3 regions of the Lwoffella lincolnii genome follow, and region 3 is predicted to be linked to each of the others. Evidence: predicted binding sites of a transcription regulator. Region 3 holds the regulator's gene; each other region holds the start of a gene.
The links. Region 3 encodes PhoB, which activates phosphate uptake and scavenging genes when phosphate is short. Its sites were predicted from a motif close to TGTCATNAANCTGTCATAA; they were not measured.
Positions count from the first base shown of each region.

Region 1: the regulator PhoB is predicted to act here: its motif matches at 2,531-2,549, upstream of pstS (phosphate ABC transporter substrate-binding protein PstS).
Region 2: the regulator PhoB is predicted to act here: its motif matches at 5,911-5,929, upstream of WDM69_RS07305 (DNA translocase FtsK).

Region 1 is NZ_CP147511.1:204,215-214,716, reverse strand. It holds gene pstA (phosphate ABC transporter permease PstA) at 1-10, opposite strand, end outside; gene pstC (phosphate ABC transporter permease subunit PstC) at 179-1,132, opposite strand; gene pstS (phosphate ABC transporter substrate-binding protein PstS) at 1,270-2,427, opposite strand; TPP riboswitch at 2,595-2,719, shown strand; gene WDM69_RS00950 (hypothetical protein) at 2,708-2,863, shown strand; gene thiC (phosphomethylpyrimidine synthase ThiC) at 2,884-4,872, shown strand; gene ribBA (bifunctional 3,4-dihydroxy-2-butanone-4-phosphate synthase/GTP cyclohydrolase II) at 5,022-6,146, opposite strand; gene WDM69_RS00935 (PepSY domain-containing protein) at 6,591-6,908, shown strand; gene WDM69_RS00930 (lactoferrin/transferrin family TonB-dependent receptor) at 7,063-10,236, opposite strand.
Region 2 is NZ_CP147511.1:1,625,803-1,636,304, reverse strand. It holds gene WDM69_RS07330 (ABC transporter permease) at 1-970, opposite strand, end outside; gene WDM69_RS07325 (HlyD family secretion protein) at 1,029-2,195, opposite strand; gene WDM69_RS07320 (TolC family protein) at 2,361-3,992, opposite strand; gene WDM69_RS07315 (RNA-guided endonuclease InsQ/TnpB family protein) at 4,160-5,332, opposite strand; gene WDM69_RS07310 (helix-turn-helix domain-containing protein) at 5,564-5,866, shown strand; gene WDM69_RS07305 (DNA translocase FtsK) at 6,142-9,348, shown strand; gene rpmG (50S ribosomal protein L33) at 9,500-9,655, opposite strand; gene rpmB (50S ribosomal protein L28) at 9,706-9,942, opposite strand.
Region 3 is NZ_CP147511.1:574,360-584,861, reverse strand. It holds gene WDM69_RS02600 (c-type cytochrome) at 1-188, opposite strand, end outside; gene yihA (ribosome biogenesis GTP-binding protein YihA/YsxC) at 601-1,287, shown strand; gene WDM69_RS02590 (inorganic diphosphatase) at 1,403-1,936, opposite strand; gene lipB (lipoyl(octanoyl) transferase LipB) at 2,037-2,819, opposite strand; gene WDM69_RS02580 (mechanosensitive ion channel family protein) at 2,752-4,722, opposite strand; gene WDM69_RS02575 (YgfZ/GcvT domain-containing protein) at 5,009-5,800, shown strand; gene phoB (phosphate regulon transcriptional regulator PhoB) at 5,891-6,592, shown strand; gene phoR (phosphate regulon sensor histidine kinase PhoR) at 6,623-7,954, shown strand; gene corA (magnesium/cobalt transporter CorA) at 8,502-9,548, shown strand; gene folD (bifunctional methylenetetrahydrofolate dehydrogenase/methenyltetrahydrofolate cyclohydrolase FolD) at 9,543-10,397, opposite strand; gene ubiA (4-hydroxybenzoate octaprenyltransferase) at 10,471-10,502, opposite strand, start outside.

The DNA of each region.
Region 1 (10,502 bases), 370 kb from region 3:
GGCTAGCCATGATGTTATCCTAATTGCACATTAAATACCGTTAAATGAAATGCCGTTAAAAACGACCATTGAACGTGTTTTTCTATCAATATCAAGCATCGAAGCAATATCAAACTTTAAAATCATGGTCATGATGTTTTGATTAACGATATTTTGATTAATAAAATATTTTCATGTCTTATCGGTTGCCTGAATGTTTATCCATACGCATCAGCATCAACTTGGATAATGACAACACCACAAAAGTAATGATGAACAATATCATGCCCAAGTGTAAGAGCGATGATAAATGCAGGTCATTCGATGCTTCGGCAAACTCATTTGCCAAGGCTGATGTGATGGTAACGCCTGAAGAAAAAATACTGGGGTTAATATTAAAGGCATTACCAATCAAGAAAGTTACCGCCATGGTCTCACCCAAAGCACGACCCAATCCTAAAGTTACCCCACCCATCACACCAACCTTGGTATAAGGCAAAACAATCTTATACATAACTTCCCATTTGGTTGCACCAATGCCATAAGCAGACTCTTTTAATAAATCAGGCACTGCTTCAAACACATCACGCATGGTGGCAGCGATGAACGGAATAATCATAATTGCCAGCACCAAAGCTGCCGTAAACATACCAATGCCTAAAGGAGCACCAGAAAATAGCTGACCAAGTAAAGGCAAATTGGCAAAATATTTGATAAAAAAAGGTTGTATGTATTTTGCCATTAACGGAGCTAACACAAATAAACCCCACATGCCATAAATGATGGAAGGAATACCCGCCAACAACTCAATGGCGATGCCCAAAGGTTTTTTTAATAATGGTGGGCATAGTTCAGTTAAGAACACAGCAATACCAAAGCTTGCTGGCACAGCAATGCCAATCGCAAGGACAGAGGTCATGATAGTGCCATAAATGGGGGCAATTGCTCCGTATTCATCGGTAACAGGATTCCATATCTGTGTGCCATAAAAATCCAATCCAAATTCCTTGATGCTTGGCCATGCCCCATAGATGAGTAACAGCATGATGCCACTTAATAATACCAACACCAATAACGCAAAAAATTTAGTCAAATTAACAAATATCCAGTCATTGCGTTTTTGTTTTGCAAGCTGAGCTTTTAACATGGACATAATGACCCCAAGAACAATCTTAAAAAAACCATCTCAAAAAATAAATCACAAACAGCCAAAGCAAATGACATTATGCCAAAAAACTAGATACCAAAAAGTAAGTCATGGAATGGTAAAGTCAAGTCATGGATAATGACTCATTGTGGCGTATAGGCAGGGCTACCGTCTGCCCCAACTATTTTTTTCCACTCATCTTTAAACAAATCAATCGCTTTATCAGAAAATGGCACATAGTCCAAATCAATGGCAGCTTGATTACCTTGGTCATATACCCAGTTAAAAAAATTCAACACACCAGCGACTTGTTCTGGGTTGCTGGGTTGTTTGTGAACCAAGATGAATGTGGCAGCAGCGATTGGCCATGCTTGTTCGGTTTCTGAGTTGGTGATGACCTTATAAAATCCTATTGCTTGCGACCAATCGACATCACCAGCAGCAGCAAAGGTATCGGCAGAGGGTTCAACAGCATGACCTTTGGCATTGACAAGCTTGGTGTGTGCTAAGTTGTTTTGCTTGGCATAGGCATACTCAACATAACCGATTGAGTTGGGGATACGACTGACTGTACTGGCAACGCCTTCATTTCCCTTACCGCCTGCACCTGTGCCACCTGACGCAGTTGGCCAACTGATGCTTTTATTCACACCCACATCATTTGCCCAGTCGCCAGAGACTTTGGCAAGATAATCAGTGAAATTAAAGGTTGTGCCAGAGCCATCAGAGCGATACACCGTGGTAATCGGAGCGTCAGGTAGGGTGACACCTTCGTTAAGAGCGGTAATCGCTGGGTCATTCCAGTTTTTAATTTTGCCCATATAAATGTTCGCAAGTGTGCCACCATCTAAGGTTAACTCACCAGGAGCAATGCCTTCGATGTTGATGACAGGCACAACGCCACTAATTAAAGTTGGGAATTGGATTAAACCGTTGGTTTGTAGCTCTTCTGGGGTCATTGGGGCATCAGACGCACCAAAATCAATGGTTTTTTCAATGATTTGCTTAACACCACCAGATGAGCCAATGGATTGATAATTTACCTTACCGCCTGTGATGGTGTGATAATCTGCTGACCACTTAGCATAGATAGGAGCAGGGTATGACGCACCAGCACCAGTGATGTTCATGGCAACGCCTTGTATGTCTTTATATTTGTTGGCAGAATCAGTTTGTGTATTGGCAACCGTGGTGTCTGTACCAATTTTTTCGGCAGTTTCTGGGGCATCTTTGGTTTGGTTACAAGCCATCAATGATAAGCTTGTTGCAACCGCTAAGACTAAAACAGAAAGCTTTTGCATAAACAGCTCCTATGAGATGAGAATTTATTAAAGGTTCATAGTTGCCTTAGAGCAAAATGGTTACCTTGGAGTAAAACTGTCTATTGCCTAGTTTACTCATCAATTATGACAATTTAATGAAATGGCGTGATTATCATTGTCATATGTCATCATATTTTGTTATGCTTAGAGCAGACTCGGGGTGCTAAAGGAGTGAGACAATGGTTAAATGTTCACTCGTTAATTTGGCTGAGACATACCCGCAGAACTTGATACGGTTAGTACCGTCGTAGGGAAGTCGTTGACATTTATTGTTTTACTGTCATTGTGTTGCTGTCATTGTGTTGCTGTGCGTCGCTATGAGCATGTATTGTTGTTAAGCATGATGGCTGGCATGATGAATTGCCATCAAGATGACACAAAATCACTTGCCACCACCGAGTCCATTTACCCATAAGCCCATCACAAGGACTCGCCATGAACGAACTCAACCCACACAAAACCCACACACACAAACCTCCTGCACATAAAACCCCCGCACATAGAAATCTCACCGATGACCGCTTTGAAGAAGAAGCCCGTGACCTGACACGTGCCTTGCCTGCCTCAAAAAAAGTCTATCTGCAAGGCTCACGCCCTGACATTCAAGTGCCAATGCGAGAAATCACACTCACCGATACGCCACTTGGTTTGACAGACGGTCAAACAGGCAGTGAATACAATCCACCATTTTATGTCTATGACACATCAGGCGTTTATACCGACCCAAATGTTACCATTGACTTAACCAAAGGCTTGCCCAAATTGCGTGAAAAGTGGATTAAAGAGCGTGGGGACACCGAAAAACTTTCCCAACTCTCTAGCCAATACGGCATCGAGCGAGCCAATGACATCGCCACTGCCAACTTACGTTTTGGGCAAATTGATAAGCCAAGACGAGCATTACGTGGTGGTTCATTCTCAGGGAATGTTACCCAAATACACTATGCCAAGCAAGGCATCATCACCCCAGAGATGGAATATGTCGCCATTCGAGAAAATCAAAAGCAACACGAACTTAGCGACATGCGTCAACATGCAGGCATGAGTTTTGGGGCAAACACACCCAAACTGATTACCCCAGAATTTGTGCGTCAAGAGATTGCCAAAGGACGAGCCATTATCCCTTGTAATATCAATCACCCAGAATCTGAGCCAATGATTATCGGGCGTAATTTTTTAGTCAAAATCAACGCCAATATCGGCAACTCCGCTTTAGGCTCAAGCATTGATGAAGAAGTGGCTAAGATGACATGGGCAACCCGTTGGGGGGCAGACACCATCATGGATTTATCAACAGGCAAGCACATTCACGAAACCCGTGAATGGATTATCCGCAACTCACCTGTGCCAATCGGCACTGTGCCCATTTATCAAGCGTTAGAGAAAGTCGGTGGTGTGGCAGAAGATTTGACGTGGTCATTGTTTGCAGATACTTTGATTGAGCAAGCCGAACAAGGCGTGGATTATTTCACCATTCATGCAGGTGTGTTGTTGCGTTATGTGCCTATCACCGCCAACCGTTTGACAGGCATTGTCAGCCGTGGTGGCTCAATTATGGCACAATGGTGCTTGGCACATCATAAAGAAAATTTTTTATACACCCATTTTGAAGACATTTGTGAAATCATGAAGGCCTATGATGTGACCTTTAGCCTTGGAGATGGACTTCGCCCAGGTTGTATCCAAGATGCCAATGATGACGCTCAATTTGGTGAACTTAAAACCTTAGGTGAGCTGACCCAAGTGGCGTGGCAACACGATGTGCAAGTGATGATTGAAGGCCCAGGACACGTTGCCATGAATCGCATCAAAGAGAACATGGACTTACAACTTGATGTGTGTCAAGAAGCCCCATTTTACACCCTTGGTCCATTGACCACTGACATTGCCCCAGGTTATGACCACATCACATCTGCCATTGGTGCGGCGATGATTGGCTGGTATGGCACAGCGATGCTCTGCTATGTTACACCAAAAGAGCATCTTGGTCTGCCAAACAAAAAAGACGTGAAAGATGGCATCATCACCTACAAAATCGCAGCTCACGCTGCTGACCTTGCCAAAGGACACCCCGGAGCTCAGGCTCGTGATAATGTGTTATCCAAGGCTCGTTTTGAATTTCGCTGGGAAGACCAATTTAATCTGTCGCTTGACCCAGATACGGCACGTGAATTTCATGATGAAACCTTGCCAAAAGACGCTCACAAATCCGCCCATTTTTGCTCCATGTGTGGCCCTAAATTTTGCTCAATGAAAATCACCCAAAATGTGCGTGATTATGCCGCAGGATTGGATTTTCAACAGGTCAAAACCAAACTGACCGAACAAGTTGGCGAAGCCTCTGTTGATGATGTGCGTGATGGCATGGCACAGATGAAGCAAAAATTTACAAATACAGGAAAACACTTATATCACAAAGTGTGAACATATCCGAATGTTGAGAACAAATGCGACACAACAAAACCCACAACATAAAAGCTGTGGGTTTTTGATTGGCAAGTGATGGCATTGATTGGCAAAAGGTGGTTAAAAGAGGCGGTTAAAAGAGACGGTTAAAAGACCATCAAAAGGCATTATGGATTTGCCACACACTCAAGCACATTTAAATCAAACCCTGATAACGCATTGAACTTTAACGGCGATGACAGCAACCGCATATCACGCACACCTAAGTGGCGTAAAATCTGTGCACCAACACCGATACTGCGATAAGGTTGATGTTGCTGATATTTAAGGGGTGAATCAGCACGGTCAGCAACGAAATTATCCAACGCTTCACCAAGATTGATGTTTCGGTTATGCCCAATCCAAACAAACACACCACGCTCAGATTGGCTAATTTCTTGTAGTGCCGATTGAATGCTCCAATGACTTTTACCACGATTGAGCGATTGCACACCAAACAAATCCCTAAGTGGCTCAAACCCATGCACACGCACCGTATTGACCCCATCAGCAGGATTGCCTTTGACCAAGGCCAGATGAGTGTCATCGGAATTTTGCTCTTGGAAACGATACGCCATAAACTCACCAAATTCGGTCTGCATCGGATAACTTGCCACCACATTGATGGTTTGCTCATTTGCCATGCGATAATGGATTAAATCAGCGATTGTGCCAATTTTTAGATGATGAGTTTTGGCAAACGCTTCTAAGTCATCACGGCGAGCCATTTCACCATTTTCTTTGATAATCTCACAAATTACCGCCGCTGGCTCAAGCCCTGCAAGATGTGTTAAATCACAACCTGCTTCGGTATGCCCAGCGCGGTGCAATACCCCCCCATTTTGAGCCACAATGGGAAAAATATGCCCTGGTTGCACAATGTCTTCAGGTTTGGCGGTGGCAGACACTGCCGTTTGAATGGTTCTGGCACGGTCAGCCGCTGATATTCCTGTCGTTACCCCTTTAGCGGCTTCGATAGACACCGTGAAATTGGTGCTAAATTTTGCCCCATTTTTATCGCTCATCAGGGGCAAATCAAGCTGACGGCTACGCTCTTGGGTAATGGTCAAGCATACCAAACCACGAGCATGGGTAATCATAAAATTGATGTCATCAGGACGCACATGGGTAGCCGCCATCACAAGGTCGCCTTCATTTTCTCGGTCTTCATCATCCATCAATATGACCATCTTGCCTGCTCGGATATCATCTAAAATCTCAGGAATGCTATTGAACGTGGTATTATTTGTCATGGTATCTACTTGTATTGTCTACTTATATTGATTGGTAAAATGGCTGACATTATCCATCATCAGCATCTATAACTTAGTTGTCTAAAACTAAAATCAGTTGTCTAAAATCAGTTATCTAAAAAAATCGGTTAGTTAAACTTTAAAAGTTGCCAGTTTACAATTTATAATAATGACTGACAATTATTTTACAAATCATCTATTATATGCTACAGATATCAGTAAATATGTCAGTATAATACAACAGCTTGTTCTAACCATACATAATTATATGGACAATCATATTATATGGTCATCATATAGTCATATGGTCTGACAAGACGAGCATTTCGCTCTGTCATTTTGTCATTGATGGTGATACATCGTATCGTGTCAAATGACAGTCATATTCACCCATCTGTGGCTTACGTATGAACGTAAATTACAATAATCAATCAGGACACTACTATGAAAAGTTTAACCAATAAACTGTTGGCTGGCGTGCTAAGTGCTGCTGTTTTGTTGCCTGCCGTTGGCATCTCCACCGCTGCGGTTGCTAACGACCGTATTAAAGCACAAGCTTATGGTGATAGCAACTTTAGCCAAAATCGTCAAAAAGCCATTCAAATGTTGGCTTCTCGTGGCTATCAAGTTGGCGATATAGAAGTTGACGACTTTTTAGGCAAGCCTGTCTTTGAAGTAGAAGCCTATAAAAACGGTGCTGAGTATGACATCGTTCTTGAATACCCATCACTTAAAATCATAAAAGAGCAGCGTGATTACTAATAAATTAATTGCTAATAAATTAATGACTAATCATGAGTGATGACCGCTAAGAGCATCACTTAGCGATGATAAAATAAAGCCCTCATGGTAGATGGGGGCTTTATTCATTGGTTGATTGGGGTTTGTCATGCCACAATCACATCAAAACCACTGGTTAAAACTTCATTTCAAGTGCCAATTGGTAATTGCGTCCAGGAGCGGCATAGCGACCATAATGCTTATCTTGGCTCAGTCCTGTATGCTGATTGACCGCCCCTTCTGCTGTTTGGCGTAAAGACTCCCAAGTGGTGTAATAGGTATCAAATACATTATACACGCCAGCACGCAAGGTAAAGTTATCTTTTATGTTCACATAACCTGACAAATCAAGTGTTCGCCACGGCGTGGATTTTGCTTTGGTGGCTTGTTTTGTTTGAATGTTGCCATTACCTAAGTTCTTATCTGCCAAAAGCTCGCTTGGATTTTTGGCATCAGAATGGGTAAACATGGCGTTTGCTCCCCATTTTTGGCTTGGGGCATCATAGCCGATCCCCACCACATAACGAGATGGCTGAATGGCATCAAACAGCATGTTTGTTCCTGCCAAAGTTGGGTTTAAGGTTTTTCCTTTAACATCAACTTTGTTATAAGCCAGTGTTGAGTATAATCCATAGGGAATGCGGCTATTGACAGCATTTAGGTCAAGTCTGCCAAGAATGTTAATGCCTGTCAAATCAGCATCTTGTCCATTATGAAAGCCCAAATCACCTTTACCACGCTGTTTGCCTGCATCAGCACCTTGGGTTAGGGTTCTAATCTCTTCACTTTTGCCAACAATCAAATCGGTATAGCGATTTTTAAAATAACTGACTTCAAGGCTGCCTAAGTGGTTATATAAAGTCGCTCCGATTTCTTGGTTAAAGGATTTTTCAGGTTTTAGTTTGGTTTGATGGACAGTCTGCTGACAAATGTACCACAGACCCTTACAGCCGTGTTGCGTGCCTTTACCGATGGTTACGCCAAAGCGTTCGCCATACATTTCAGAAAAACTTGGCATGCGAAAGCCTTGCGAGCTTCTATAAGCGATGTCTAGCCAGTTGGTGGGCTTGACCACCACGCCAAAATTCCAAGACAGCTGATTACTGGCACTGTTGTCCACCAAAGGCACATCGGATTTGTGTTTGATTCTGTCATAGCGAGCACCCAACCCCAGATCAATATATTTATTGATGGTCATGTTGTCTTTTAAAGCGATGAAATAATTATCACCGCTGATGTGGCGAGTGGTTGAGCAATCAGCATAGCTGTTGGTCTCGCTATATTTGCATTTGTCATCTTTGACCACAGTCGCTTGATTTGGCTGATAGATATTATCCGTGCCTTTATTGGCATTTTGTTGGCTATTTTTATTGGTCCAATCCGCCCATTGACTGCGTAAATCTTTATAAGCTTTAAAGCCAAGTTCGTCTATCTTGTCGTATGTTTCTTTACCCAAACTTTGTTTGATTTTCTCAAAGGGTTTTAGGGTGCTGTTGGGGTTTTGTTTATCATATTGGCCAATGATGGCTTGATAATCAATCTTATCGGTATTGGTTTGGTTGTATTTCTCTATGCCTTGCTTGATGGCAAAGTTTTGATAAGTGCTGTTTTTGGCGTTACAAGCCTGTGGATGGTCATGACCATAACCATAAGCATCAAGGCAAATGGGTTTGTTGTTTGAACCTAAAATGGGCTTAAATCTATCTGGCAAAGGATTACTTGGTGGGGTGTAATCAAGTTTTTGATAAGATTGATGGGTTGCCAAACGGTAATCTTCACGGCTAAGGCTTGAATTGAATTTATCATAGCCAACTTGCAGATTGATGTGATGATGCGTACTGCCCAACGCCAGTTTTTTGTTAAAGACGGCTTTGATTAAATTGTGCTGTTCTTTGTAGGCATTGTTATCCACCTCTTTTACCGAAAAAGGTTTATTGACATCAGGCGTACAATTTTTGTCAATGTGCGGATAGGTTGAACAGTGCGTGTTGGTCAGCTGGCTGCGTAGCGTAATGTCTTGCTTATCATAAGACACACGCACATCATCAAACCATTTATTTTCACCTTTGCTGTCATAAACATATTCAAGCCCTAGGCGGTCTTTTTGGTGTTTTTCGTCATAAAATACGCCATGAGCATAGTTGATGCCATAACCTGAATCTGGCCCAATGGCATCACGAATGCGTTCACCAAGGTTATTGCCTTGATAATAGCCATTGGCTTGGGCATGGTTGCTGAGCCTTGATTTTTCAATGTCATGAACCGTCAGATAAGCAGGCACGGTTTTATCTTGCATGGCATAGTTTTGTTTGGTGATTTCATACACACCACCGACATAGTGCTTATCGTTTAGCTGATAACCTGGGCGAAGTAGCAAGGATTTGCTGTCTTGGGTGAGTGGGTTTGGGATAAGGCGGTTGGGGCCTGTATAATCTTTGACATTTACCTTATCACGCACATTGGTTGGCGTGGCTTGAAGTTTGGTTTGACCGCCAGCGGCACACGCTTCATAATTACCATTGGCACATTCATTTGCCATTAAAAATGTGTGGTTATTTGGGTCAGTGGTTGCCACCGCTCTATCAAAACTTTGGCTGCCCTGATAGGCATCATCATGCGCCTTGTATTCTTGACCACGGCGGTCGGTGTAGATGACAAGACCGCTAAACGAGCCTGCCTTGCCTGCTGCTGCCACAGAATTAACCCATGCGTTATTTTTACTGGCATAGGCGGTTTTGGTCTGCACGCCCCAATCTTTACCATCTTTGATGATGTCATCGGCGGTTTTGGTAACAAATGCCACAGAGCCAGATAATGCCCCAGAGCCGTGTTCACTTGAATTTGCACCTTTACTAATCTCAATGGAGCGGACATTTTCGTATTCTATTTCGTTGATTGCCCCACCTGCGGCATAATTTTTGCCTGCCACAGGACCTTGTAGGGCATAGTGCTGGGCTTGATTGATGCCATCAACCAATACCGCCACACGATTTTTATCCATACCACGAATAGAATAGCCCGAGCTTGCCCCACGACCTTGCTCAACCACAGCAATGCCAGGGTCATAACGTGTTAAGTCTCGAATGTTTAGTACTTGTTCTTTATTGATGGTCTCAGCAGTTTTGACCACCTTGCCAAGCCCTGTAACTTCGTTGGCTTTACGAGTGAGTTGTTTATCAGCAACAAATCGTAAGGCTTCAAGCTCTGTGGTGGGAGCAGTGTTGGTTTTATTAGGAGTCTTTAAATCGGTAGGAATCTTTAAATCGGTGGCTTTGATGGCAGTGTCTGCCATGGCAGAAGTGGCCAGCATTAATGATAAGCATAATGTGCTTAGCTTAAAAATTGGAAGTAAATTTTGCTTCATATGATGCCCTAAATATTGATTTTCTTCCCTGCCTATCGTTCAGGGATTCCTTCTGCAAGACGGTCAAACCTGACCACAAGAATGTTCTTACTGACATTGATATCTTTATCATGCCATGTGCCATATGTACAAACTTATTCTCTCATTACCAAATCTGGTCTGCCTCTCGAACCACTGGATATATTATCACAGCAAGGGTAAGTTTGAGTAGA
Region 2 (10,502 bases), 1.1 Mb from region 3:
ATGGCACAGGATACAGACGGGTCATGAGCGTCAATGCCATTGCACCCCATAAAGTGTACGCCAGCATCGCCCAAATTAATTTACCATTTAACCCTGCGATGATAAGCCATAGGCTAGGTTTGCCAATCGGTTGGGTAGGATTTAAGCACGCATGCCACTCACCCAATGTCTTATCTCGTAACTCCCTGCCCAACACAGATGCCCCAATGACCATGGATAAAATATGTAACATGGCAGGCAGGATAGTAACTGCCAAAAATTGTTGATAATTATTGGCAGAATTGAACAGACCAATGCTTTGTGTCTGTATGGGGGTGTGGCCAGCTTGCACAAGGCTGATGTCTTCACCCTTGGCAATCCGTTGCTTAATCTCTGTTTCGGCGGATAACGTGGCGACTGCCTTTTGTACGCCTTTTTGTATCATGCCTGAGTGGGTGGCGTATTGGGCATTGACATTGAGCAACAGACGGGTTGGCTTGCCAGCCAATAGATGCGTGTCAAACTCATGGGGAATTTCTAACACACCATATATTTGTGTGCGTTCTATGGCTCGCTGAGCGGTTTGCTGATTAGGCAGGTGCATGGCAATGGTCAGCTCAGGGCTGGCTTGCAGATGACGCATTAAAGTCATTGATTGCGGTGAATGGCTATGGTCTATCACCGCAATGGGTATGTTCACCAATAAGGCATTGGCAAAAGTCCACCAAATCAGCCCCACAAACACGATGGGCAACCAAAACAGCATGGCAAAATCCCAACGATGCTGGCTTAAAAAATGCCATTCTCGTTTGGCACTGTATAAAAATGCCCCCATAAACCGACGCATGCCCCCCTGGTTACCAAAATGTCTGTTGCCAAAATATCTGTTGCCAAAAGACCTGTTAACAAAAGAGCTTGCTTGTGGGCTGTCTTGTTGGTGGTCATGGTCATTCGCATGAAAATGATGGTTGGGTGCAGATGGGTTGGTCATGGCAGATGCTCCTGTTCACTGTGCCTGTTTACCGTTTCGGTCAGTGGCTCTGCTTGGTTTATTTGGGGATTTCAACCAACACGCTCATGCCTTGACGCAGTTGTGTGTTAGGGTATTGGGGACGTGCCAGCACTTCAAAGGTACGCATGTCGTAACCGTCTTGGCTGTTGGTGGGTCGCCATGTGGCAAAGTCAGATAATACCGAGCTGGCATACACAATAAACGTTTGTTCATGGGTTTGCCCATTGACTGACAAGGCAGGAATGGTGGCGGTAAACGACTTGCCAATGGCAAAGTGTTGCAAGTGGTCTTCGGTCACATTTAAAGCAAGCGATTGGTCTGTTGGGTCAATGACGCTGACCAATGGCACGCCTTGCCCCACCACTTGCCCTGCTTTGGCGATGATTTTATCAACCCGACCTGCGATGGGACTCTTTAAGTTGGCTTCTTCTTTGGCGATAAGGGCTTCTTTGAGTTTGCCTTCCACTTGTTTAAGCTGAGCTTTGGCAGCGGTTCTATCTTCTTCTCTTGCGCCCATTTTGGCAAGTTCATATTGGGCTTTGGCGGCTTGGGCTTTATTGTCGCTGGCGATGTGGTTAGTGCGTGCTTCATCTCGTTTTTGCTCACTCATCAACCCTTCATTGGTTAATCGGTCAATGCGTTGATGGGTTGTTTTGGCAAGTTCGGCAGCCACTTTGGCGGCTTGGTATTGGTGATATGCCATTTGTATTTCTTCTGGCCTTGCACCGTTGTTGGCTTTATCCAGTTGGCTTTGTGCCATGGCTTTGGCGGCTTGGGCTTCTTCTATTTTGGCGTTGATTTCAGGGCTGTCCATGTCAATCAAGGGAGTGCCAACGTGAATGTCATCGCCTTCTTTGACATGAATATGGGCAATGCGTCCTGCCACTTTGGCGGCGATGGGTGTTTGTTGTACTTGTATCTGCCCTTGTAGCACGATGGGGGCGGTGTCTATGGCAGTTTTGTCTTTTATCAACCCCCAAACCACAAAGACAATCAACGCCAGTATGATTAGGCTGATGATAAGACGGCGGTTGTGGTTGGGCGTTTTAATGGATTTATGGCCCATGTTGTTACTGTTGGTCGTTAAGATGGGTGGGGTATTTGGATAATTGGTTTGGTTTGTGTTGTTGGTTTGGTTTGTGTTGTTGGTTTGGTTTGGGTTGTTGGGCTGGTGCTGGTTAAAAGCGTTATCAGAATCAGTCATAAAAAACCTGCTTATGGCGTGTAACGGAATGTAACTGTATATAATAATGGCATGGGGCATGAGAGTATGGGGTGCTTTTGTTATCCGTTATTTCATCTGTGTTTAATTTGTGCTTAATCCATGTTTAATGATTGTTTAATGATTGTTTAATGATTGTTTGGTGGTTTAATCGTGTTGGTATTGTAAGTAAACGACAGGCAACTTGACATCAGCAGTCTGCATGTGGTGATTAAATGCCAATGGTGTGCCACAACTTTGCATTAAGTCAGCAAGGGCTTGTACATAGTCATTGGCGGTTTTGGCTTGTTCTGTTTTGGCTTTTTCCAAGTTGGCTTCAGCTTGCATGACTTCCACAGCGGTATTCATGCCTTCTTGGAATCCCAATCGGCGAAATCGCACCAATTCTTCTGCCATTTCTATGTTGCTGGCAAGGGCGATGTAATTTTTTTGAGCATTTTTTAAACTTTGCCAGTTTTTTTCTACCAATAGCATGATGTTGTCGTTGATGTCAATTTGGCTAAATTCGGCTTGGTGCAATTTGGCAAGGTTAGACTGGGTAAGCAATCGTTGGTCAAGTCCACCCCACAGCTTCCAATTAGCAGAAACACCAACCAACCAGTTGGGATTTTTGTCCAGTTCAGCACGCATAAACACATTAACCGTGGGTTTGTTACCTGCTTTACCCATGGCGTGTAGGGCATGTGCTTGGTTGTATTTGGCAGAGACCTTGGCAAAGGCAGGGTGATGTTGTTTGGCTTGCTCAATAAAATAACTCAGCTTGGGTATGGGTTTGGTTGAAATAAATAGGGGTGTGGTTGGTTTGATTGGGTATGGTGTCCGCATCAGTCGTTGTAGGGCATTCATTGCCAGTTCTGCATCATTTAAGGCTTTGGTGTTTTCATAATCAGCGTCTGCCAAGGCTTTTTTGGCTTCCAAGCGTTCTAATCGGGAGATAAGCCCCATATCCAAGGCTCGTTGTGCCGCATAATCGGTCTCTTTGATGGCTTGTAGGGCTTGACTGCGTAAAAATGCAGCTTTAATCGCCAGTTGAACTTGAAAATATCGTTTGGTTAAGGTGGTGTATTGTTCTGCCAATGAAATATCAGCATCAGCACGGCTTTCATCAGTCATGCCATTAAGCAGTTGGGTGAGTGATTTGGCTCGTTGTCCATCATAAGCTGACCAAAGTAAGGTTACATTGGCATGACTGCGGGTTTTATCAGTATCAAGGGCATAGGTATCGGGTAGGGGATTGGTTAATAACTCACCAATGTTCACAGATGGATTGGCAGATGGGTTGATGGGTAACGTTTGGCTATTTTGACCAATTTGTTGATTGATGCCATCACTTAAACGGTTTTTTAAAGGTTGGGTATTGATGTGTTCGTCAAGGTGTAAATGAGATGCCGTTGCTCCAAGATAGATGATGGGTTTATTCAATGATTGACTGGCTTTTGCCCGTTGTTCATTGCTGACAATCAACGCATTGTCAGCAGCGATTTTGGGGGAGATTTTAAGTAATAAGGCTTGGGCTTGGCTTAGACTTAAATAATCAGGTACATGAATGTCATAAGTGGGTGGAGATGGTATGTGTGTGGAATGCTCAGCAATATGGTCGCTGATTTGTACCGCAACTTGTTCATTCATTGACTCGTGAATGGGGGTGAAGCTACTGACTTCAATTGGGGCATCAAAACCATGACTGTCATGCCCCATCTTATCATCAGCATACGCCCAGCCAGAGCAACATAAACCCATCATAATCAGCAAATATTTGCCTGTGTGATTGCGTGCCATTAAAAATATCCTGCCGTTCCTTAAAACCTACCTAAATTCACCCAAAGGCAAATTTAGCGTTTAATTCCTACTTCAACGTTGTTTGCCTTATTCGTTTGAACTTGGACTTACATCAACTCCATAGGCGTTTTTAATTGGGGATAGAACTTACCCACCAACGATTAATATTAAGATAAAGTTAAAACCTTATCTGCCTGATTTAAAATATTGATACTTGCATTAATATCACGGTCATGATTGGCATGGCAACTAGGACAAATCCAATGTCTAACCGCAAGTGTCAAGTTTTCTTTTGCCATAATAAAACCGCAATTTGAACAAGTTTTAGAGCTTGGATAAAACCTGTCCAATTCTTTGATGGTCTTGCCCCATTGGTTGGCTTTATAAATAAGTTGCCGTTTAAATTCATAAAATCCCAAATCATGGATAGACCTTGCAAGCTTGCGATTTTTAACCATACCTTTAACGTTAAGGTTTTCAAGGCAAATCACGTCATAACTTTTGACAAGTTGTGTTGTGAGCTTATGAGTAAAGTCTTTTCTGATACAACTGATTTTGTAACGTAGCCGTGATAGCTTGGTTTTCGCTTTTTCACGATTTTTAGAGCCTTTTTGTTTTCGGCTGAGCTGTTTGCTTAGTCGTTTTAATTGTTTGAGTTTGGTTTTTAATGGCTTAGGAGCTTGTGCTTTTGTGCCGTCTGATAATACGGCTAAATCACTTATGCCTAAGTCTATGCCAACTTGTTCGCCTGTTTTGTTTAATGGTTTGTTAATTTCATCAAGTTCAACGGCAACTGATACAAACCATTTACCGCCCTTGGTAAAAACTTTGGCGGATAGGATTTTGCCATTGTATCTTAGATGTTCGGTCATTCTAACCAAGCCCAGATTGGGGATTTGAATGTGTGGTTTGTTATTTTTACTTTTAAGTTTAAATTGGTCGTTGGATAGGCTAAATCTATCATTGACACCTTTCTTTCTATATTGGGGGTATTTGCTTTCGCCTTTAAAAAAGCGTTTAAAGGCATCTCCAAGTTGCATGATGGCAAGTTGTGGGGAGCATTTGGTAATTTCTAGCATAAAGGGGAATTGTTCACGCTTAATGGCATTAAGCTGTTTTCTTAGTTTGCCTTGTGTGGGTTTGTGAAGTTTGGTTTCGTCAAGGGTTAAACCTAATTTTTGGCAAGTCTCACGGTAATTTTTATCGGCTTCATATTGTTTTTGCCATTCGCTCAATGCCCAATTATAGGCAAATCTTGCAACACCACACGCTTTTTTGAGATGGGTGGCTTGTTTGTTATTGGGTTTAAGTTCTATGATGTGTCCACGAATTATAGTCATTCCAACATTGCCTTAACTGTTTCTAAGACTTTTTTGTTTTTCTTGCTTTGTGAGCCGTATAAACGAGCAGAAATAGAGACACCTAATCGTTTTGACGCTTCGTTTATGCTAATTAATCTATTCATAATTGGGCATTATAAACTGGATTTGGGTAGAAATTAACTGGCTGTTTTTAGTCCTTGCCATTGTTTGCATTGTTTGACAGCCATGTGCATATGATAGATAACCAGTTTGGCTCACAACAGCATCGCATCATGCGAAAAGAATGGGTATCTTTTTTTTGCTACTTTTGCTAATTGGCAAGTAAAAATAACCCCATCGTACCACATTTTTCACCCACACAAAACCCAACTGACCCCAATACAATATCAAAAAATGCTCAGGCTCAATGAAGCCAAACGGCTGATTTTATTGCACAAAACCACCATCACCCAAATTGCTTTACAAGTCGCTTATGAAAGCCCCAATCAATTTAGCCGAGAGCATAAGCGATTGTTTGGAATCAGTGCCGAACAAACACAACAGCAGGCTTAAGTCGCCATCTAAGCGATGGTTTGTGTCATTGGTTAAGTCATTATTTATGCCATATTTATGCCATTTTTTGTCATGCGGTTTTTGGGGTTTGTTATAATGGGGGTTTTATCAATTTTGCCCGTATCTCTTTTATGTTGATTGCCAACCCATCTTAACCTTATTAACGTGTTAATGTCTTTAACGTGGTTGACGTTATTAACCATATTAATAGTGTTAAAAACATTAACAACATGAATGATTAATTAATGTTGTTAACATTGTTATGATGGAAAAATTTGGCAAAGGGCTGTCAGCATCAGGTGGTGATTTCTGTGTCCATTGAGCAAGTGATTGTGTACGTTAAAAAAGGCATCTTAACCTTGTGGTGGTTGTCATTGGGGTTATATGTGTTTGTGATTTTGGCATCATACTCACCCAATGACCCCAGTTGGTCGCACATCAGCACCGACATGGCAGAGATAACCAACATGGGAGGCACAACTGGGGCGTGGCTTGCGGATATTTTGTTATCCATGATTGGGTTGGCAGCTTACTGGTTGGTACTGATGGCACTGTATGAAGCGGCATTGATTTGGTGGGAAAGACGGAGCAGTGGGGTCAGATGGGCATTGGTGCGAGCAGTCAGTTATTTGTTTTTGCTGATGAGCAGTGCCACCTTACTGTATGTGGTGGGATTGTATGCGATGGGTACGTGGTTTGGTCAAGGACAAACGGCTGACTTGGCAAGCCAAACATCGCTGGGCATCAAAAGCACAGGCGTGGCTGGTTATGAGCTTGGAAAACGCTTACAAGCAGTGCTTGGGACATGGGGCAGTTTTTTGTTTTCACTGCTGTTTATCTTTGCGTTAATGACGATGACGTTTGACATTTATTGGCGAGCATTTTTTACTCAACTGCTATCATTGCAATGGCGTGGATCACAGCAGGATAATCAATTGCCTATTTTTAAAGCAAAAAATAGCCTGCGTGATGCCATGGATAAACAAGATGATGAATTTGAGCCAAATCAACCTGATGTTAACAAAACCAATGTCGCCGCCCGTCAAATACCCTTGCCACTTGTGGACAGACAAGCGGATAAACAACACAAACCAATTGATGAACAAACCCATACACGTCAAGATAATTTTGGCTCATCAATGTCATTAACACAGACAGCTAAAGCCAGTAACAACCAAAACAACCCAGTGGGCAGCTATTTGCGTCAGTTTGTCAAGCAGACAGGGCTACAAGAAATCATTGCCGAGCAGATGGCCAATGCTCAGATTGACCATACAGAAAATCAGCATGACAAACCTCCTTTACCAGATTATCCCATCTCTCATCAACCTCTACAGAAACAGCCTCCAGTGTCCACAATATCAACCACGCCCAGCGCTCCAGATATACAGTTACCACCATCTCATCAATTTGACCATCAATACATTGATAAACCCACTGATTACCCGATTGATGAGATGAACATGACTGATGATAAATCTTGGGCATATGAAACCTTATGGAACGATAAACCACGGTGGGACGATGACTCAGGGTGGAACAGCAATGAAAAAAAATCTTTTACCCCCAATAACACCCCACCTGCCAACCCACTAAAACCGCATCAAGAGCATTCTTTAACTCACAAAGAAGACAGTGAACGGACAGCTAAGAATATCGAACACGTCAACATGATGCCTAAAACCAAAAGCATCATGCCTAAATCGCCTGAATCAGAGCAAACAAACATCAGTCAAACCAAGATTAACCATGACGCATTAAAGCAACGCACACCGCCCAACATTCGTTTTGATGTTCCAGATGTGGCACAAAGTAACCTTATCACCGATATGGTTAATGATGATGACGATGATAACAACAATAATAATGGCAATGACAATAATAATGGCAATAACATGAATAATGGCAATAACATGACCAATAACCATATGGTGATGCCAGACATTCATGATGACATGGCGTTTGCTGGTAAATCTCGAGCCATGCACACCGCCAAATATCGTGCCAACCTGCCAACCTTGCCACCACTGAACATACTGGACAAGCCTGACCCTAACCGCAAGCCCAGCTATACTGCTCAAGAGCTACGGCAATTATCTGAACTGCTGGAAATAAAACTACAAGACTTTAATGTCAAAGCTGACGTGGTCAATGCCATTCCAGGACCTGTGGTTACTCGTTTTGAAGTGGAGTTAGCAGCAGGGGTTAAAGCCAGTAAAGTTGTCAGCATCTCCAGAGATTTGGCACGCTCACTGTCCATGGCATCGCTTAGGGTGGTGGAAGTCATTCCAGGTAAGCCTTACATCGGTATCGAAGTGCCTAACCGTAAGCGAGAAATGGTACGGCTTATCGAACTGCTTGCCACCGATAAATATAAAGACCCCAAAGGGCAAATCAGCATGGCAATGGGCAAAGACATCGGTGGCAAACCCATCATCACCGACTTAGCAAAAGCCCCCCACATGCTGGTGGCGGGCACAACAGGCTCAGGAAAATCAGTACTGGTTAACGCCATGCTGTTGTCCATACTGCTAAAATACACCCCAGAGCAACTTCGCTTGATACTCATCGACCCAAAACAGCTTGAGCTTGCTAACTACAATGACATTCCGCATCTGCTGACCCCTGTGGTTACCGATATGACCGAAGCTGCCAGCAGCCTGTCATGGTGCGTGGCAGAAATGGAACGCCGTTACCAACTCATGAGCCTGCTTAAAGTGCGTAAGCTCAAAGAATTTAATAAAAAAGTCATCGCAGCCGAACAAGCAGGCACACCCATCATCGACCCCCTATGGCGACCTAATGACAGTGTTAGCATTGACAAAGCTCCCAAACTCAAAACCCTACCCATGATTGTCATCGTAGCAGATGAATTTGCTGATATGATAATGCAGGTGGGCAAACAAGCCGAAGAACTCATCACCCGACTTGCCCAAAAGTCTCGAGCCGCAGGCATTCACCTGATGTTAGCCACCCAACGCCCATCGGTTGATGTCATCACAGGGCTTATCAAAGCCAACGTTCCTGTGCGAGTTGCCCTAAGAGTCAACTCAAAAGTGGACTCACGCACCATCTTAGACAGTGGTGGTGCAGAAGACATGCTGGGTAATGGCGACATGCTGTTTTTAGGGCCTGGACAAATCGAACCAGAAAGGGTACATGGGGCATTCGTCAGTGATGAAGAAGTCAACCGAGTGTGTGAAGCATGGCGAGAGCGAGGTGCTCCTGACTACATCGACAATTTTTCTGATAACTTTAATCCCATAGAATCTGGCAGTGGTGGCAACAACTCAGGTGAAGACGATGACTTATACAATGAAGCCGTTGCCTTTGTTATGGAAACTCGCAAAGTTTCCGCTTCCAGCCTACAACGAAAATTTAGCATTGGCTACAACCGAGCCGCCCGCATCGTCGATTCCATGGAAGAAGCAGGGCTCATCAGCCCCATGGACAAATCAGGCAAGCGAGAATTGTTGTTTTAGCCCATTGAACCTGTTCATGACGCATGAAAAGCATGCGTTACGCAAAAAACCATAAAAATAAAAACACCACCATACATCATGTATGGTGGCGTTTGGCATTTATTAACCTAAGATGTCTAAATCAGGTGTTTAAAATAAACCACCTTTTGAATTATTTAATCTTGGCTTCTTTAAAAATAACATGTTTGCCAGCTTTTGGATCAAACTTTTTGATTTCCATTTTGCCAGGCATGGTGCGTTTGTTCTTTGTGGTGGTATAAAAGTAACCAGTACCAGCACTTGAAACTAATTTAATTTTATCACGCATGGGGTTGCTCCAAATTGACAGATAAGATTGGGCTGATTGGGTTGACAGTCTTAGATTTTTTGACCTTGGGCACGCAAATCAGCCAGGACTTTATCGATACCGTGTTTATCAATGATACGCATGCCTTTGGTAGAAACACGCAAACGTACAAAGCGATTTTCTGACTCTACCCAAAAACGATGGTTATGCAGATTTGGCTGAAAACGACGACGGGTTTTGTTGTTCGCATGCGAAACATTATTGCCCACCATGGGGCGTTTTCCAGTCACTTGACAGACTCGAGACATGGGGAACTCCTAATCTATTGATGCCCACATAGGGACATCTTTCACAGTGTGCTAGGGCATTTGTAGAGTAAGTGGCATGGACACAAACAAACGCTGGCAAAGCAAATGATAATAACACCCAACATCAAAAAATGACCACCAGTTAAAGGCAAACAGATGGCTATGGATTGAGTATGCTGAGTGTGTTGGACGAAATTTTAAAGCGGTAATTTATACCACTTTTGCCAAAAAAAAGCAAATAATTTGATGAGCTTTTGCCGTTTAGCCCAAAAATTTGCGTTGACAACAGATTATTTGATATTTTAGGTTGTAAGTTTGTGACAAACAAAGTAAAGTTATGCAAAGATTTCTGCAACATTGAGAATGGATTGAAATTTGTGGTACATGTCAATTTTTTTGTATGAAATCACCTATTTTTTCTAAACTTATACTGCAATAAAGCGACATTGTAAGATTAAGATACTGCAAATGATCACATGTACTAAGTGAGATTTTTGAATTATTTAGGCAGATAATCAATGCTTTAAACCATCAATGACTGACAAATTGATTGATAGATT
Region 3 (10,502 bases):
TTGATGTGCTGACCGCCCAAGTTCGGTTGTGACGGCACAACGCTGACCCCATTGACACCATGACAAGCGGCACAATTATTCTCTGCAATGGTTTTGCCAGCTTCGATGTCATGCTTAGGCACGTTGATGGCTGCCAATGCACTCACACTGAACAACGACAAACTGACGGCAGTGAGCAATTTTTTCATCGATAAAATCCTACTTACTTAAATTTGGCTTAATTTGAGCTAAGCGAATAAAATGTGGGTGTTGTGGGTGTATTGCCAAAACGGCTGGATAAGCATCAGTAAAAACAATCTTGGTTCAAACAACACTAATCCCTACAATAAATCCAGTTTTCAGCCGTCATTATAGCAAGACTTACGTCATTTTTGATACAAATTGTGACCTAATGGGCAATTTTTTTGTGATTTATTCTGTTGTGATGTGAATGGTGTGATGAGTTTGCCCATTAAGTTTGTTACAATTTGGCTTCTTTGTGCAAAAATATTTTAACAACACATGCCAGCCTAAGTGCTTTTAATTAAACTGCTTTTAATCCAACCGCTTTTAATTAAGCTGACTGTCATTAAGCTTAAACTGACGTTTTAAGGTCAAACCATGACTTATGCCCAAACCCCAAACCAAGACAAAACCAACCCCCACTCAATCAATCGCCATCTGAAACGCATTTGGCAAACTGAATTTTTGATGTCTGCCCCCACCTTTCAACTTTGTCCTGCTGACAGTGGCTTTGAAGTGGCATTTGCAGGACGGTCAAATGCGGGCAAATCTTCTGCCATTAACACTTTGACCAATCAAAGACAACTTGCTCGCTCCTCTAAAACCCCAGGGCGTACGCAAATGATTAACTTCTTTAAGGTGGGTAATGATACTCAGCGTATCGTGGATTTACCAGGATATGGTTATGCTGCTGTGCCTGAAGAGATGAAACGAGAATGGCAAGTGGAACTAGAGTCCTATTTGGTCGATAGAAAAAGTTTGGCAGGTTTGGTATTGATGACTGATATCCGCCATCCACTCAAATATTTTGACGAACAAATGCTATTGTGGGCAAAAGATGGTGAGTTGCCTGTGCATGTGTTGTTGACCAAAGCTGACAAACTTAAATTTGGACAAGCCAAAAACACCTTACTAAAAACTCAACAAACCTTACAAAGGCTGGATTTACCATTTAGCATTCAGTCATTTTCTGCCCTTAAAAAACAAGGCATTGATGAGCTGGCAACTGTGGTGGGGCAATGGCTACAACTTGACAGTTCGTCAAATCAATCGGTCATATCATAAGCAAGCTGACTGACAACTTGCTCATCATTAGACTGGTTCATCATTAAAGCTTATCGTGATTCATTTTAACCGTTATCAGCAGTCATCACGAAAGCATGAATCACGGATTAGGGGATTAGGCGTCATCTTTCCAGCGTTGAATGGCATCACGAATCACTTGCTTGGCTTCAGCGACATCACCCCAAGAGTCAACAGTGGTGCTGTCTGCTTTTTTTAGGTCCTTATAACGGTTAAAATGAAATTCTAACTGTTTAATGAACTGCTTTGGTAAGTCATCTAGGCCATTGATGGCGTTGCCTGTGTTTCGGTCATCGGCAGGCACAACGATGATTTTATCATCAACTTCACCATCATCCACAAATTTCATCACACCAATGACTTTGGCTTCTAAGAACACCCCTGTTGGTAATGGTTCAGTGGTGATGACTAAGGCATCTAATTCATCACCATCTTCATCTAACGTTTGGGGAATAAAGCCATAATTGCAAGGCTTAGCAAAGATGGCTGGCTCAACTCTGTCAAGCTTAAAGCAGCCCAATTGACGCTTCCATTCAACTTTGTGGTTACTGCCTGTGGGGATTTCGATGACCACGTTAATCACACCATTATCAACATCGCCTGCGTCCAATATTTGATTAAAATCTGCCATGTGTGTTCTCCTTATAAAAAATACATAACATGTTTGTAATAATTGCTCAGCAAGTATAGCAAGACAGACATACCGTTGTCATCTAACTGTTGCCTAACTGTCATTGACGCAATGCCACCTGCCCTTGATGACGTTGTGTGATGGCATGTATCAGATTTTGACTGACTTGGTTGTCATTGATGCGGCCATCATCTGCCTGACCATCACCCATGGGTATCAAGTCCGCCAATCTGAGCATTTGCATGCCTGCATAACCACAAGGATTAATTAAATGAAACGCTGACAAATCACAACTGACATTTAAAGCGATGCCATGATAACTAAAGCCATGCTTAATTTTAAAGCCTAATGAAGCGATTTTACCCAACATCTCACCTAATGTGCCATCTTGTTGTTGTTGATAAATATACACCCCTGGGGCATCTTGGCGTGCTTTAGCAACTAAGTTGTTGACATTGGGCTTGTTGACATTCGGCTTGCTGGCATTGGCAGACATGGTCGCTGTGGCTAAATAGCCATTCACCACATCTTCTATGGCCTGTTCAGCATGAGACACCAAATCTCGCACTTTCCAATCCAGAGCATTTAAGTCAAACAGCCAGTACACCACCAACTGCCCATGCCCATGCCATGTTACTTGTCCGCCACGGTCAGTTTGGATAATGGGCGTGTCATTGCGTGCCAAGATGTGTTCAGGTTTACCCGCCTGCCCTAAGGTATAGACATCGTTATGGTCAACCACCCATAACTCATCTGGTGTGTCTATTCCTGCCTTTTTATCGTCAATGCGTGCCAGCGTTCGCTGGAGCATGGCTTCATGGGTTGGTTGATAGTCCGCTTGGGTCAGATAACGCACCTTTGGTATTGGTACTGTGAATGGCATCGGTGTTGTGAGATGATTGACGTTGGGTATGGTCATTTTTTGTCCTTACGCTGGGTTGATTTGGGTAGGTTTTTGGAACGGGTGATGACTCAGACATGCCATGATCAGTATTCAGCAGCAACTGCTGTGTTGGCAAGGCGTGTTCAACATCATACTCTGCCACTTTATTTAGAATATCTAACAGCACCGTGGTCTGTTTTTCATAAAACTCAACAATGCCACTGGCATGAATGTAAGCTTGTAATTCGATGACATAGCAATCTTGACGCAACTCAATCAGATAGACTTGATTCCATTCTTGATTGGTGAGTTCATGATTGCGTAAAAATTGCTCAAGGTCATAAATCAGTTCCTTTAATATCCTAGGCTCTGCTGAGCGTTTGATAAACAGCTTATGATAAAAACGGAACATATCACGAGCAGCGTAGTTCTCAATCATCATTGATGAAAAGTCACCATTAGGCACGGTAACAATGGTGCGAGTTAAAGTACGAATGCGAGTTGAGCGAATGCCAATATCTATCACCGTCCCTTCAAGACTGCCAAAACGACAATAATCACCGACTCGAATGGGGCGGTCGGCCACCACCACCAAACTACCGACCAAATTTTCTACCGTCTTTTGCGCCCCCAATGCCAATGCCAAACCACCCACCCCAAGAGCAGCAATACCACCAGTCAAATCAAAACCCAAATTACCAAAGATAATGATGGCAGCAAAGATAAATAGCAACACTTTTGCCATTTTGCGTAACAGACCGATAATCGCTAATCGCTCAACATAGTTACGCTTATAACTGATGCGTTCGGCACTGCCAAACACCGCATCAATCACCCGAAGCAACAGCCAACTAACCGCCATCAATGCCAAAATTTCGCTAAAACGATTGACTGGCTCTCGCACCGTTACCGACACGCCAGCCAGTAACATAATTTCGGTCAACATCAGCGATGTCAACACCACCGAAAACGGTAAAATCACTTTGCCATTGATGGGTAACGGGCGGTTTCTGACTCTGGGATAAACAAAATTAACCAGTAAATACAACAGCCATACCAGCACATACATGACCATAAAACAGCTGAGTACCAATAGCACTACCGCCATGATGTCTGCAAGGTCAAGATTGAGAATTTTTTTGCCCTTTAACGCATCAATGGTATAGCGCTCTACCCAAGTCATCTTATGGGTATTGACCTGTGTGTTGATGGCATCAATGGTATCTTTAGAAAACTTCCAGTATGGTGATGCCGTCTGTGTCTGTACTCGCTCAACTATCAGTGGCACTTGTCCATCTTCGACACGAATAAAGCCAACGTGATCACGATGAGCAGGCAGGTTATCGTGGACATTGCCCTCAGGTAAATTGCTGATTTGCAAATCTGTGTCCAACCGTCCACCCGTATCTAAAGCTTTTTTGAACTTACGTACCGTTACAGGGGCGTTATCAGCAGGACTTAAGTTCATATAATTACTGGCAAGCAGTGGCTCATCATCAGTCAATGCTCGAAGTAATCCCAGTACAGTGCCACGTGGTGTTTCTCGCCCAAAAGGGTCAGGCGTTGTGTTGATTTGGGCTTCACGCTCTTCGCCACCATCAGCCAATGGGGAGCTGGTCGTGGTTGGTACGGTTGTTGGCATGGTTGGCGTGGCAGCCACAGCCGTTTGAGCAGTTAATAAGCTCACCACAGACAAACCAAGCACAAAGCAACTCACCACCATCAAAAAAACCAACAGCTGACATGCCTTTGTCTGTGGTATTTTGGCTTGATTGGCTGGCACTTGATTAATTAACAATGACAGCAAGACAGATGATGGCGGTGCAGATGATGAACGCATAAACACACTTTGATTTTTTAGCTGGGTACTTTTGGGTTGGGTAAAATTGGTCAATGATGACATTGATGAACCATAACATTCTAATTATAACATTGGTTAGAGTATTTGCTAATGGTTGAATGGTTTTTAAGTTAAACTAAAATTAGGATTTTTAGTCATAATCCATGACCATATGACATCATCATCGACTCACACATCGCCATTCATTCACACATCACCATATGGCATTCACTTCATAAGCGAAATCTGTTAAAGTCAACACAAACACAATCACCAGAATAACCGTCTTAAATAACCGTCTTAAATAACCGTCTTAAATAATAACCACCCCACCCCAAAGAGAACCAACATGCCCAATTCTAACAATCAGCTTGCACAATTTTCGCACATCACCTTACAAGGCAATGATGTCAGCCAGTTTTTGCAAGGTCAACTGACCATCAACGTCAATAAGCTTGGATTAAGTTATGTGCCAACTGCCATTAGCAACCTAAAAGGACGCATTGCTTTTGGTCTTTGGATAAAAAAATATGCAGATGATGCTGGCAAGTGCTATGATGTGGTCATCAGTGCCGATTGTGCCGAATCTTTTATCTCACACGTTAAAAAGTACGCTGTTTTTTCTCAAGTAACGCTAAGCAATCCTAAGCCCATTTTTCCTTGCGTGATGGGTGAAGAACCGACCTTTAGCAACCATGAAGATAATGCTGATGCCACTGCTTGGATGACTGCCAGTATCGCCACTGGTAATTATTGGATTACCCAAGCAACAAGCAATCAGTTTCAACCACAAGAGCTTAGACTGCATCAGCGTGGTGGGGTAGACTATGACAAGGGCTGTTATCTTGGGCAAGAAGTCATTGCCCGCTTATACTTTAAATCAGCTCCTAAGGCCCATCTGCATCGAGTGGCAGGTGATTATCACACCTTGCAAACAGATGCCACTGCTTTACCCATGGCAGGAGAGGCGTTGGTTGATGGCATCACGGTGGTCAATGTGATGCCTTGTGCTGATGATGACTTAACATTTGAAGCATTGGTGGTGGCTCGTCCGCAAACCATTGAACAGTGGCGATTAAAAGGACTTGACGTGTTAGACTTACCCATGGCATTACAAGCAGATGTGGCTCGCTCCGTTTAGGTTAAACAGATGGTTTTGTTACGTTTTTATAAAACCGTCATAAAACCGTCATATTTCAAATACTGTCATTGACTCACGGTTGCTTTATTCATGCCAAATGAGACGATTTTAGTTGTGGAAGATGAACCTGCCATCCAAGAGATGATTGTTACTACTTTAGAAATGGCAGGCTTCCACTGTTTACAAGCTGAAGATGTGCCACAAGCATATCAACAAGTGGTTGACCATCGACCTGATTTACTGTTATTAGATTGGATGCTGATGGGCAATCAATCAGGGATTGATTTGTGTCGTTTGCTCAAAAAAGATGAGATGCTCTTTGAAACACCAATCATCATGTTAACCGCCAAAGGTGAAGAAGATAATAAGGTGCAAGGGCTAGATGCAGGTGCAGACGACTATATCACCAAGCCATTCTCTACTCGTGAATTGGTTTCTCGCATTAAAGCGGTGCTAAGACGCTCAAACGCCCTATCTGGTGATAAATCCATTGAACATGTGGGCTTACGCCTTGACCCTATCAGCCAACGTGTTACCGCTGATGGCAAACTTTTGGACATCGGCCCTACCGAATATCGGTTATTGGCGTTTTTTATGAGCCACCCTGAGCGGGCTTATACTCGCACACAGCTACTTGACCAAGTGTGGGGTGGTAATGTCTATGTCGAAGACCGAACCATTGATGTGCATATCCGCCGTTTGCGTAAGGTGCTTGACCCTTATGATTATGCTGAGTTTATCCAAACGGTGCGTGGCACAGGTTATCGATTTTCGACTCAAATCAATGAATGACTCCAATGAATAACAATCACCAATGAACAAATGCCAAACAAACGACACAACAGCCTTCTTTTTTGGGCAGATTTTCGCTGGCTAACACTTGTCCTGATGCTGGGGGCTGTTTTGGGTTGGCTGATTACCAGCATGCCTTGGGGCATGACCATGGGATTGTTGGGATATGCTACCTTTCGTATGATAACGATGCGACGGTTTTTGCATTGGATTAACCAAGCCACTTTACAAGAACCACCCAAACTATCTGGCGGTCTTAGCTATGTGGCCCATCAGTTGTACCAAAGTCGCTTACAAGAGCAACTGACACATCAACGCATGATGGGACTGGTCAAAAAAATCCGCCGCTCACTGAGTGCTTTACAAGATTCGGTGATTATCTTGGACAAACATGATAGGTTAGAATGGTGGAACAATTCAGCAAATCAGCTTTTAAACCTACACGCCACCGACCATGGACGGCATGTGTTTGAAGTCATCACATCACCTGAATTTACCCAATATTATCAAGATGCCATTTCACCCAATGATGGCATTCGCTTGCAATCTTGGCGAGATTCACAACGCTACTTACAATGTGAGCTGACTTTTTTTGGTGAAGAAAAACTGCTGATTGTCTATGACGTAACTCGCCTACAGCATCTAGAACAGATGCGTAAGGACTTTGTTGCGAATGTCTCGCATGAGTTACGCACCCCTTTGACGGTGTTAATGGGCTATATCGAGACATTTTCTGATCAGCCAGACATGAACCCAAAGTGGCAACGTGGATTTAGCCTAATGGGTCAGCAAACCAGACGCATGAACAGCATCATCAATGACCTATTAATGCTGTCTCGGCTAGAGAATGAAGAAGCTTTTGAAGTCAAGTGCGTCAATATGCCACAGCTGTTGATGCAACTTTTTGATGACGCTCAAGCATATAATAAAGAATACAGGCATTTTATTGACTTACATTTAGATTCACAACTGAATATCATGGGGTCAGAGATGTATTTGACCAGTGCTTTACTAAACTTAGTAACCAATGCCATTAAATACACGCCAAAAGGTGGTGAGATTGCCATTGCTTGGACACAGGTGAGTGAAGGTTGCTTGTTTGCCATATCTGATAATGGCATTGGCATCGCCCCTGAACACATCGAACGCCTGACCGAACGCTTTTATCGAGTGGACAGTGGTCGCAGTCGTGCCACGGGTGGAACAGGACTTGGACTTGCGATTGTTAAGCACATTTTGTATCAACATGATGCCACTTTGACAATCGAATCGGCCGAAGGACAAGGCTCAACCTTTAAGGTATTATTCCCAACCAAAAGATTATGTGAATTGTCTCTGCTCACGTCAAAAAGCACTTTTTAGCTTTTTAGCACAGGTGTCAGTTTGACTTTACTGTTCCAAAGGTTATCATAGGACAGTTTTTGCTTACTAACTGACAACGCTTATGCAACCGAACCTTCCAAATCGTCCAAACGCAACAGAGCCATCACATCATGACCGCTCTGCCACCACCCCATTGCCCAACTCAGATGACTTGGACGGGCAGACAACACAGATGGAAAATGGGAATAATGGGGAAAATGGGGACACGGCAGATGCCAAGCAAGCTGTTTTTGATGCCATGCACCTTGACAATCTTGGTGATGAGCCTGTTGATGAGCCTGATGTCAGTTATCGTGCCAACACAATTGACAAGAACGACAACACAGATGATGCTGACAACACCAATCATGTGAACAATACCGACAATGGCATCAACATCTCTACAAATACCTGCATTCCCATCAATGCCCATGACCACCATCATGACCATGATGATAATACAGAGTCCCAAGACTTACCACACGACTATAGCAATGACAGCTTTATCTATGGCGATGCCGACAGTGAAGAAGACACCCTAGAAATCATGACCATATACGACCCCGATGCGGATCGTTTTGAAGATGTCGAAGAGTTCTCTCACCAAGAAGTGATTAACTGCCATGTTTATTCTCGTAAGACAGGTGAACAGCTGCATGAAGTGAGCATCGAAGAAGTCAGCAAAATCCTAACTCACAACAATCAATTTGTTTGGCTGGGATTATACGAACCAAGCTTACAGACCCTAAAACAAATGCAAGAATCCTTTGATTTGCATGAGTTGGCATTAGAAGATGCCGTCGCTGACCATCAGCGAGCCAAAATCGAAAGCTATGGCAATGACACCTTATTTGTGGTGGTGCAAACCGCCAAGCTAGAAGACAACCATATCCGCTATGGCAAAACAGCCATGTTTATGGGTAAAAACTTCATCATCACCATTCGCACAGGCCCATCTAACAGCTATGCCCCTGTGCGTGAACATTATCAACGCCGTCCTGACAAACTGCGTCTTGGTCCTATCTTTGTCATGCACGCCATTTTAGACTTTATCGTGGATAATTATTTGCCCGTTACTGACCGTATGGGGCGGTATTTACGAGAGCAAGAACACGCCATTTTTTCTGCTGAGTTTAGCAAATCCACTTTACGAAGTTTATATGAGCTAAAGTCCCAACTGGTACACATGCGGGCGGTGATTTTACCTGTACAAGACATTTGTAACTTTTTTATCAATCACAAAAGAAATGAGCTGATTTCATTTTTTCCAAGCTCCGCCAAACCCTACTTTCGAGATGTCAATGACCATCTGGTACAAGCCTTAGATGCGGTTAATGGGCTAAACGAAATGCTCAGCGTCGCCATGGATACCTATATGGCGGTGGTTACCATGGGGCAAAACGATGTGGTTCGGAAGCTGGCAGCATGGGCGGCGGTACTGGCTGTCCCCACCGCCATTGCAGGCATCTATGGCATGAACTTTGACAACATGCCAGAATTACATTGGCAATACAGCTACTTTGTGATTTTAGCTGTCATTATCAGCATCTGCGTAACCTTATATTATCGATTTAAAAAAATCGGCTGGCTATGACGTTTGTGCCTCTTTTGCCGCTGCCAGCGTCTGACGTATCAAGGTGTTGATGGTCATCGGTCCTACGCCACCAGGCACAGGGGTGTAAGCACTGGCAATCTTATCAATGCCATCAAGCTCAATATCACCCACACCACCATCATCGGTTGGGTGAAAACCTGCATCCACCACCACAGCACCCTGTTTTATCCACTCTTTTTTAATCAGCTCTGGTACACCCACAGCACCGACTAAGATGTCTGCTTGCTTGACATGACTCGCCAAATCAGCAGTTTTTGAATGACAAATGGTTACCGTACAATTTTCGTTAAGCAACATCATTGCCATCGGCTTACCCAAAATGGCACTGCGACCGACCACAACCGCATGTTTACCAGCCATATCAATCTTATGGTGCTTAAGCAAATGGATAATGCCTTGTGGCGTACAAGAGCCAAACGCTGGCTCACCCATGCTCATGCGTCCAAAACCCAAACAAGTTACCCCATCGACATCTTTTTTTAAATCAATGGCATCAAAACATGCCCGCTCATCAATTTGACTTGGCACAGGATGTTGCAACAAAATACCATGCACATCTGGATTGTCATTAAGCGTTTGTATTTTTGCCAAAAGCTGTTCGGTGGTGGTTTGTTCTGGCATTTGCACTCGTAACGACTTCATGCCCACTCGCTGACAAGCATTGCCTTTCATACGCACATAAGTGGCAGATGCAGGATCATCACCGACTAAAATGGTTGCCAAAATCGGCATGCGTCCCGTGCTGTCTATTAACGCTTGCACCTGCTCACTCAGCTCCCTTTCAATCTGTTTGGCAAGTGCTTTACCATCAAGTACGACATCAGCCATCATAGATTCTCCTTGTTATTAAAATGTAAAATGACCATTAAAACTGCTGTTATTTAGATACCGCCATCGCCATTTAGATAAAATTAACCCATAAAACGCTTGCCA